2 regions of the Bacillus sp. HSf4 genome follow, and region 1 is predicted to be linked to the other one. Evidence: predicted binding sites of a transcription regulator. Region 1 holds the regulator's gene; the other holds the start of a gene.

Region 1 (4,911 bases):
ATATCGGCCACCACCAGGCATCAGATCCGGAAAGCACCACAGCATACGATGTAACGCTTATTGATTGTACAGCGGTCGAGCCAGTCTTCAATTCTCTGTATGAGAGTGTGACCCCAAGAGCACTCGTTGTTTCAGCCTATAAAAATGTTTATATAAGCGGATTCACAGCGATCGGAAATCCGGATTACGACTATGGCGGCTATCCTGTAGTAGCATTGCAGTACCGAAGTCAAAACATTACGATCAATGGGATTAAGATTCGCGGATTTAAAAAGGCCGGCATCGATATTCGTTTATTGGGAGGGGCAAATCAAACCGATCATATCAAAATATCAAACTTTGATTTTTATCATTCAGCTCCAATCGGAATATCGATCGGAGGCGGACTCTATAACGTGAATATTATGAACGGAACCATGATAACAGAAGGCGGGACAGCAGGGATCCAGTCTCCGAATAGTCAGGCTGTCATCATCGGCGTTTTGGCGGAAGGGTACAGCGCCGCTGCATCCATTAAAGGTCAAACCTACCAGCAGATGCCCGTCAATTTAAAGGGCGGAGCCCAGATTGCAACCACCTCCGGTTTTGCATTTAATCAAACAAGCGCCGTTATTGCCGGAACCGGGGATATTACGGCAAAAGGTGAAAGAAATGCGGTCATCGGAGCTTCGGGCGGTTCCAGCACAGAGGGCTCCCGCGCATTTGTCACAGCTTCAAACAACTCTCATATTACAGGCAACGGCGTATCCAGAACGATACTTTCATCAGAAAGCATTACACTTGAAGAGCCGTACACTGTGGCCGGAGGTCACCAGTCAATCAAATGGCTCCTTGACTCCCGTTATGGAAATGGAGCATTTGCGGGGGCGGTAACCTCTTCATTAACCGGCTATGGAGAGTATTTTGAGAGTGAAAGCGGGCAGTTGATCGATACAGGCACCATCGTCACTTTAAAAGGAGAAAAAATAGCCCCTGCCCAAAGCGGAAATGATTTGCTGGGGGTTGTGTCAGAAACGACAGCTTTTGTTTCTGGGGCATCCAGCTTTGTCTGGCAGCGCCGCTATTTGACAAATGAGTTCGGCGGATTGATTGATGAAGAGGTAACCGATCATGAGACAGGGGAGCTGATTCGCCTCCCGAAACAAAATCCGGACTATAACGAGTCTTTGGAAGGGAGCTATCTGTCACGCGATGTCAGAGATGAATGGCATGTCGTCGGGCTTTTGGGCAGACAGTATGTACGTATTGACGGCACAGTGCGGCAAGGAGATTATTTAGGAGCGATTGACGGCATAGGGACAAAAGCAACTGAAGGTTCTTGGAAGGTGATCAAAATAACTTCTCCGTACACTCCTGAAAAAGGATACGGAATCGCTCTCGCCTTGATCAAATAGCGGGCGCCATAAAAACGGTCAGGAGAAAAACATTTTAAACATGAAGATTTATAAAAGTTTCCTGTGTGCAAAAATTTTGTTGACTATCAATAAATCATCATAGATAATGGACTTGTAAGCATATTATGAATTCCTCTTTTTCAGGTTCGCCCCCCAAAACAGCGGGAAGGGATGAACCTGATTTTTTTTGATATCAAAAAGGCCGCCGGTAAACCGGCAGCCGCTGCATCATTAGTGAACGGTTCTGAAGACGCCGATCACTTTTCCGAGAATGGTCACATTTTGCAGAATGATAGGCTCCATCGTGGGATTTTCAGGCTGCAGGCGGATGTGAGTCTTTTCTTTGAAAAACCGCTTGACGGTCGCTTCATCTTCTTCGGTCATGGCCACGACGATATCCCCGTTGTTGGCTGTGTTCTGCTGTTTGACAATCACATAGTCTTTATCAAGTATTCCCGCATCAATCATGCTTTCCCCCATGATCTCAAGCATGAAAACATGCTCGTCCGGCGGTGCCAGGCGGTCGGGAAGGGGAAAGTACTCCTCGATATTTTCCACAGCTGTAATCGGCGTCCCGGCTGTCACCTTTCCAATAACGGGAACGTTGACCACCTGGTTTTGCGGAATGTGAATGTCTTCTTCGGTATCCAGTATTTCGATGGCTCTCGGCTTTGTCGGGTCTCTTCTGATCAGTCCCTTTGTTTCAAGCCTTGCCAAGTGGCCGTGTACGGTTGAACTTGATGCAAGGCCGACCGCTTCGCCGATTTCCCTGACGGAAGGCGGGTAACCTTTGCGTTTCACTTCTTCCTTAATGAAACGCAAAATATCAAGTTGTCTTTTTGATAGCTTCGTCATGTTCTGCACCTCAAAACGTCGATTTTAGGTAGATTATAGCATGTTTTACCTCCAAGTACAAACATAGGTTCGAAAAAACGTTTGACAGAAACGTGTGTTCGTATGTATACTGAAAACACAAAAAGCGAACAAATATTCTGTTTGGGGTGATGGATTTGAAAAGGGAATCGTTGGTTTTCGTCGGTCTGCTTACTGCTGTGATCAGCTGCTGTATTCTGTTTTTGTCTCTTGCCGGGAAAATGGAGGAAAACAAGCAATATGTTAAAATAGAGGTGCAGGAAGGCGATACGTTATGGGAGCTTGCCGATCGCATCGAAGGCGGGAAAAACGCTGATAAACAAAAGTTCATTGAGTGGGTTGCCGACAAAAACGGCCTTTCGACGTCCGTCATCAGGCCGGGCGACGTTTTGATCCTTCCGGTAACCAAGCAGCACTCCCACCGGTATCAGCTTGCAGTCGTAGAATAATAAGGATGAGGGGATTTCTATGAACGCGATTATATACACCAGGGTGAGCACGTCAAAAGAGCAGCAGGAAACCTCCTTAAAACGGCAGGAAGAGGAGCTTGCAGCGCTTGCCGCCGAACACGGCATGACCGTTGTAAAGGTCATTTCAGAACAGGCGAGCGGATATGAGATGGACCGCGACGGCGTATTCGAACTGCTGGAAGAACTCAAAAGCTCAAGAGTAGATGCGGTCTTAATCCAGGATGACACAAGGCTTGGCAGGGGAAATGCAAAAATTGCCCTCCTTCACTGCTTATATAAAGAAGGCGTTCAAATTTATACGCTTGCTCACAGGGGCCGGCTGGAACTTTCCGAGGCGGACTCGATGGTGTTGGAAATTGTCAGCATCGTTGAGGAATATCAGCGGAAAATACATAACCTGAAAATTAAAAGAGGCATGAAAAAGGCGGTCGAAAACGGCTACCGTCCGGAAAGAAATTTGAAAAACCGGCATGAGGGAAGCGGAAGAGAACGGATCGAAGCACCGCTTTCGGAAATCATCCGGCTCAGGGAAAACAAGCTGACGTTTGCAGAGATTGCAGCCGTGCTGAGAGGCTTCGGCTACAGCATTTCAAAGGCAACAGTGCACCGCCGCTATCAGGAGTATAAAGAGGGACAGGTTCATTTGTTGTCAAATGGAAGCGAATTTAGTAGTATGAATGAGAAATAAACCAAAGGAGCATGTTATGATTTCCAAAGAAAAAATAGCCAGGATTAATGAGCTTGCGAAAAAATCAAAAACCGGCTCTTTAACAGACAAAGAAAAAGCGGAACAGCAGAAGCTCCGCCAGGAATACCTGCAAGGTGTCCGCGCTTCTATGAAAAACACGCTGAAAAATGTAACCATTGTTGACCCGGAAGGCAACGATGTGACGCCGGAAAAGCTCAAACAAGAAAAAAACAAGCGCGGGCTCCATTAATTTTAGGGAATACGTCAATATCGTATTCCTTTTTTGTATATACTACTGTTGTTTAAAATAACTGCAAATCATCATTTTTCAGCCGTCTTTTGAGACGAAATGGTTGTGAAAACTGATGGGTAGATTTATGATAAGGAAGTAGAGTACATACAGGAAGGGGATTAAAATGAAAACGATTGAATCAAAATCTGTCGCAACGATCCGGACTCTATCCATAGATGCGATTGAAAAAGCAAAATCCGGCCACCCGGGCATGCCAATGGGTACAGCTCCGATGGCTTATGCGCTTTGGACAAAAATGATGAACGTGAACCCGGAAAACCCAAATTGGTTTAACAGAGACCGGTTTGTGTTATCTGCCGGACACGGTTCAATGCTGCTTTACAGCATGCTGCATTTAAGCGGATATGACGTATCAATGGAAGATCTGAAGAATTTCCGCCAATGGGGAAGCAAAACTCCCGGACATCCTGAATTCGGTCATACTCCAGGGGTCGACGCGACGACAGGGCCGCTTGGCCAAGGAATCGCAATGGCTGTCGGTATGGCGCTTGCAGAACGCCATCTTGCGGAAACCTACAACCGTAATGAATATCGTGTCGTTGACCATTATACATACAGTATTTGCGGTGACGGAGATTTAATGGAAGGAATTTCCTCAGAAGCGGCTTCACTTGCCGGACATCTGAAGCTTGGCCGTTTAATCGTTCTTTATGATTCCAACGATATTTCTCTTGACGGAGATCTGGACCGTTCCTTCTCTGAAAATGTGAAACAGCGCTTTGAAGCGATGAAATGGGAAGTGCTGTATGTTGAGGACGGGAATAACATTGAAGAAATTACAGCTGCGATCGAAAAAGCAAAGCAGAATGTAGATCAGCCGACACTAATTGAAGTCAAAACAACGATCGGTTACGGTTCTCCAAACCGGGCTGGAACTTCCGGTGTTCACGGCGCTCCTCTCGGTGCAGAAGAAGCCGGTCTGACAAAAGAAGCATATAAGTGGACATATGAAGAGGATTTCTACGTTCCTTCCGAAGTCTACGATCATTTTAAAGAAACGGTCAAGGAAGCCGGCAAACGCAAAGAACAGGAATGGAACGAGCTGTTCGCCGCATACAAGAAAGCCCATCCGGATCTTGCAGAACAGCTTGAACTGGCAATGAAAGGAGAGCTTCCTGCAGGTTGGGATAAGGAAGTTCCCGTTTATGAGAAAGGAAGCAGCCTGGCTTCACG
Region 2 (4,911 bases), 490 kb from region 1:
CTTGTGCCAGCTCCTTATTTATATATTTTAAAAATAAGGTGCAAAGCCGTATGATCAGAAATGATACCTTACAATCAGGCGATTCGTTTAGAGCTCCACCTCATGCAAAGTATCGCCTTTCAAGATAACAGGCTTTGCATGAGACGCTGCAGTTGGCAAATGAATGTCATTTACCATTTTACCACCTCCGAATGATGAATCTATTATACATGATCATCGTATTCAATCTCAATAATATCATCGAGCTTTAATCTGTGGTGTTGATCTGTACAGCTCATGATGCGGAGCTCCCGCTTCAGGGCGTCAACATAGTGAACGCGGCCGGCCAGCTTTTTCATTTCCCCTTGTTGGTAATAAGTAAATTGCAAAGGCCTGTTTTCTTCCATCGCTTCACAAATCCGTTCATTCAATTCTTCATATTTTTGTTCATCTAAAACCGGTTTTTCATGTTTATGAAGGCTCTCATGATACTCCCTAAGCAATTCCACGTGTTCCGGCAGCATCATCGAGACCCATTTGATGCTGCCTCTGTCTTTTAGCATCACACGTTCTCCTTTCTATGCCTGATGTCCGCCGACAAGCTTTGACCGCAGACGGGCGGTCCCGGCGTTTGTATAAGAAGCGGCGCGCAAAAGCGCTGTTGAACCGTACCGTTCCCTGATGCCGTCCATCACATAGCCGAGCATCCGCTTTTTTTCCTGATCGGGATGGAAAAGGTCGAGCTGCATATAGATGTCATCCTCGATATTGGAAAGGGAAACGGAAATTTTCCGAACCGTTTTTCCTTCATAAAAGCGGTCAAACAAGGCAAGGCATGTGTGATAAAGGTCCAGTGTAATATTTGAAGGACGCTCCATCGTTTTCGAACGGTAAAACCCGCCGCCAAGCTCATCGCGGCTGTATTCGATTCCGAGGCTGACGGTCCGTCCCGCCTGCCGGTGGGCGCGCGCCCTTTTGGCCACCTCTTCGCACATTTCAAGGATGACATGTTGGACTTCAGCCGGGTCCGGATAATCGCGAAGCAGAATCTGGCTCTTCCCATAGCTGACCTGTCCGGCCATGATCGGCGCTCCGAGCGCTGAAAGGTCAATGCCCCATGCATGATAGTACAGCTGGTTTCCCATCACACCGAATGTTTTCTCAAGGCGCTTGAGATCATATTGCGCCAGCTGGCCAACCGTAAAAATCCCCATCCTGTTCAGCCTTCTTTCCAGCCTGGAGCCGATTCCCCACATTCGCCGCAGCGGAGACAGCGGCCAAAGCTTCGTTTTCACATCTTCATAACCCCAAACGGCCACACCGTCCGGCGCCCTTTTCGCTTCAAGATCAAGGCACAGCTTAGCCATCAGCATATTGGGCCCAATTCCGACGGTACACGGCAGACCAAATTCCCTTGCCATGTCGTCCTGTATTTTCATGGCGATCGTCCGCGCGTCTCCCCACATGCTCTCGACGCCGTCCACCTGAATAAAGCTTTCATCAATGCTGTACGTGTGAATGGCGTCATGCGGAACATAGCGGCCAAACAGCCGGGTGAGCTCTGTGGAAACGCGGACAAATACCGCCATCTTTGGATTGACGAGCTGAATGCGCGGATCGTCCGGAATCTGATACACCCTTGTCCCTGTTTGAACACCGAACTCTCTTTTCAGAGCCGGAGAAGCCGCCAAGACGACGCTCCCCTGCCGCTCCGTATTCCCGACAACCGCCAGCAGGCAAGTCATCGGATCAAGTCCGAGCAAGACGGCGGCACAGCTTGCATAAAAACTCCGCATATCAACACACAAAATCGAGCGCGCCGGATATTGACTGTAATCCATCATCTTCACCTTCCAAAAGAACTGATGTTCGCACAATTAGTGTATGAATACTATACTGCGAATATACGTTCGATTTCCAGGTGTAAATTTACCCAATGAAAATATTCCCTTTGAGTCTTTCATTTTCCGTTAACTGAAACCGGGTTTTTGAGTAATAAAAAAAGCATCCCAAACCGGGATACTTTTTCTATTCGGTCAATTTTTCAATCTGGCCCATCACATCGCTGATCTGCTGAGCGCTTTGCACCAGCTCTGACTGCTCCAGCTTCTCAACTGTTAATTTTCCTTCCTCAACACTTTTCAAAACATCCTCAGCGCTTTTTTGCAGTGTTTCATTATGCTTCTCAATCGTCTTATGAATCTCGGCTGCGGCATCGGGAGGGGTTAATTCATTAAAATCGGCTGCAGCCTGCCGAACAGACTCAAGCTGCGTTTCCAGCTTTTCTCTTGCATGCGTGTCGTTTACAGCCTGTTCAGCTAAGGAAGGTGCCTCCTCCGCAAATGTTTTCACTTTTTGAATATAGCCGGCCGCTTCATTTGTATAGTTCAATCCGTCAAGCATTCCGCATCCGCCCGCACCTAAAAGGCCGATTCCGGCAAGAACTGTAAGAATTCTTTTCATTGTTTACCTCCTCACCGTTTCTTCTTGATTTTTTCTTTCACAATCGAAATTCATTTTTCTTTCGCTAAAGGCAGACCTTTCTTCACCAGTTCACGCTTCAGCCATTTCCTAAGCTTGGACACAGTCAGTCTCCTTTCCCTTTTGATAAAAATGAAAAAACTCCACCGATTTGGTGAAGTTGATAAACAAAAAGACCTTCACCAAATCAGATTTGGCAAAGGTCTCGCTAACAATTAGATTGCCAGCAAAGCCGAGGATTTAAGACATCCCGTAATGACGACTTTACTGTGACAGCTACTCCCCTTTGGAGTATTCATTTTTATTACTTTGATTTTAAAGCACAAAGCCTATCCAGTCAAATTCCTGCTAATCGGCTTATGAAAGAAATCGCTCTTTCCGCAAAAAAACCTTCTTTGGAAAGAAGGCGGTCTGGCTCACTCCCTGTGAAAAATATGATTGCCGTGTTGTCGAAACATAAAGCTTGAGCCCTGACAAGTTCGGGGATGGTCTATCTATGGGCCTGCTTTCCTACAAGCCGGAATGTTGCCGTATTCCCGGTTCTTTTTCATTTTGCGGTTTTATGCCCTCATTATACTCTACGAAAAAAAGAAAACAATTCAAAACAGGCTAAGCCGCTTGAGAACAGTGTTTTTTCTTAGTAAGATAAAAGAAGAAACGCCTAAAAGGAGAAGGCAAATGGATGAGAAACTGATTGAAAAAATGCTGGGACAGGCTCTGCGGCAGTATGGGCGAAATGTAGCAACCGATCCGCTCAGCCCCCATGAAAAGCAAATCCTGAAGCTGGCGCTGAAGGAAAGGCGGATCGAGGAGCCTGACGAGGGGCTGCATGCGCATATTGAAGACGTCATTTATGATTATGTGACAAACCAGGGCATGTTTTCCTAAACGTGACAGGCTTTAGGCTTCCTAGAAGGAGGCTTTTTTCTTTCCCACATTATAGAAAAACCTCTATTCAGCACCATCTGTTTCATGTATGATAGTACAATAAAACATGTCTGGAGAGTTCATCATGAAACAGAAATGGCAAAGTATCCACCCGCTCAGCTGGACCATTATTGTCGGAACGATTTTCGGACGGATGGGCACGACAATGAGCATTCCTTTTTTAGCGATTTACTTGACACAGGTAAAAGGCGCTTCAGCGTCTTTTGCCGGAGCCGTGATAGCGGTAAGCTCCCTGATCGGGATTGCGGCGAGCTTTTATGGAGGATATTTGTCAGACCGGTTCGGCCGGAAAAAGATCATGCTGCTGTCGATTTTCGGCTGGGTGCTCGTATTTGCCGGCTTTGCCCTCGCTGATCACGTATGGACCTTCTTTTTGATGAATGCCTTAAACGGATTGTGCCGCGCCCTGTTTGAGCCGACTTCAAGAGCGCTGCTTTCGGATGTATCCAAACCTGAGACGCGCCTCTTTGTCTTCAACCTCAGATATGCGGCGATCAACCTCGGCGTTGTCTTCGGGCCGCTTTTGGGCCTCTACCTCGGCTCTTCGAAAACGACGCTGCCGTTTTTTATCGCCGCTTTTATTTATTTGCTTTACGGAGCGGGCCTGGTGATTCAATTTAAAAACCACGACGTCCCGGCGATGGAGACGAACAAGCGCATCAAAGTAAAGGATGCCTTGCAGGTGACAAGAACGGACCGGGTGTTTACGATCACACTGATCGGCTCGATTCTTTGTTTGTTCGGCTACTCCCAGTTTTCATCAACGCTGGCGCAGTATATGTCGGCAAGCCCTTTCATCGAAGACGGAACGAAGATATTCGGGATCATGCTGACGTTAAATGCTGCGACCGTGCTGATCGTACAGTACCCGATCGTACAAATCGCAAAACGGTTTTCGCCGATTTTGTCGCTCATCACAGGCAATGTTTTGGTCAGCATGAGTCTGTTCAGCCTTTCATTTTTCCATGACCTCTTGTCGATCACCTTCATTGTCATATTGTTTACAATAGGAGAAGTGCTGTTATTTTCGATGATGGATATATTGGTTGACCAAATTGCACGCCCTGAACTGAAGGGGACCTACTTCGGAGCGATGGGCTTCACCCAGCTGGGAAGCGTCATCGGCCCGTGGGCAGGCGGAATACTGCTGGATACGTTCGGAGCGGGAAAGCCTTTTTTCACCTTTTCGATCCTGGCCCTCGCCACCCTTTGCGGCTCACCTTTCCTCTTTGCGGCTTTCCGCAGAGTCAGAATGGTGGAAGCTGCAAAAGTGAACATCCATGCAAAGAAAACATTGCAGCATTAAAAAAAGCGCCTGGCCATCTTCCAAAGGCCGGCGCTTTTGATTATACAGTCTGACGAAAATCGGCCGGCGCCACGAGTTCAACTTTGATGCGGTCGGGATCTTCCGCATACAGCGCATAATGCCCGTCCCCGCCGGCGAACGGATGTCTGTCTTCATAGAGCAGCCGATAGCCGCGTTCCATCAGCTGCTCTGTCATA

Evidence for each region. Region 1 encodes LexA, which represses DNA repair genes until DNA is damaged. Its sites were predicted from a motif close to CGAACATATGTTCG; they were not measured.
Region 2: a site for LexA is predicted at 1,879-1,892, ahead of P3X63_RS13005 (Y-family DNA polymerase). Genes of this name have one in related genera too.

The regions. Positions count from the first base shown of each region.
Region 1 covers NZ_CP120679.1:2,030,998-2,035,908, forward strand. The annotation lists gene P3X63_RS10405 (peptidase G2 autoproteolytic cleavage domain-containing protein) at 1-1,394, shown strand, start outside; gene lexA (transcriptional repressor LexA) at 1,626-2,249, opposite strand; gene yneA (cell division suppressor protein YneA) at 2,405-2,716, shown strand; gene P3X63_RS10420 (YneB family resolvase-like protein) at 2,736-3,425, shown strand; gene P3X63_RS10425 (DUF896 domain-containing protein) at 3,442-3,675, shown strand; gene tkt (transketolase) at 3,842-4,911, shown strand, end outside.
Region 2 covers NZ_CP120679.1:2,519,803-2,524,713, forward strand. The annotation lists gene P3X63_RS13000 (YolD-like family protein) at 204-542, opposite strand; gene P3X63_RS13005 (Y-family DNA polymerase) at 558-1,820, opposite strand; gene P3X63_RS13010 (DUF6376 family protein) at 2,008-2,442, opposite strand; gene P3X63_RS13015 (YqzH family protein) at 3,139-3,348, shown strand; gene P3X63_RS13020 (MDR family MFS transporter) at 3,473-4,714, shown strand; gene P3X63_RS13025 (VOC family protein) at 4,755-4,911, opposite strand, start outside.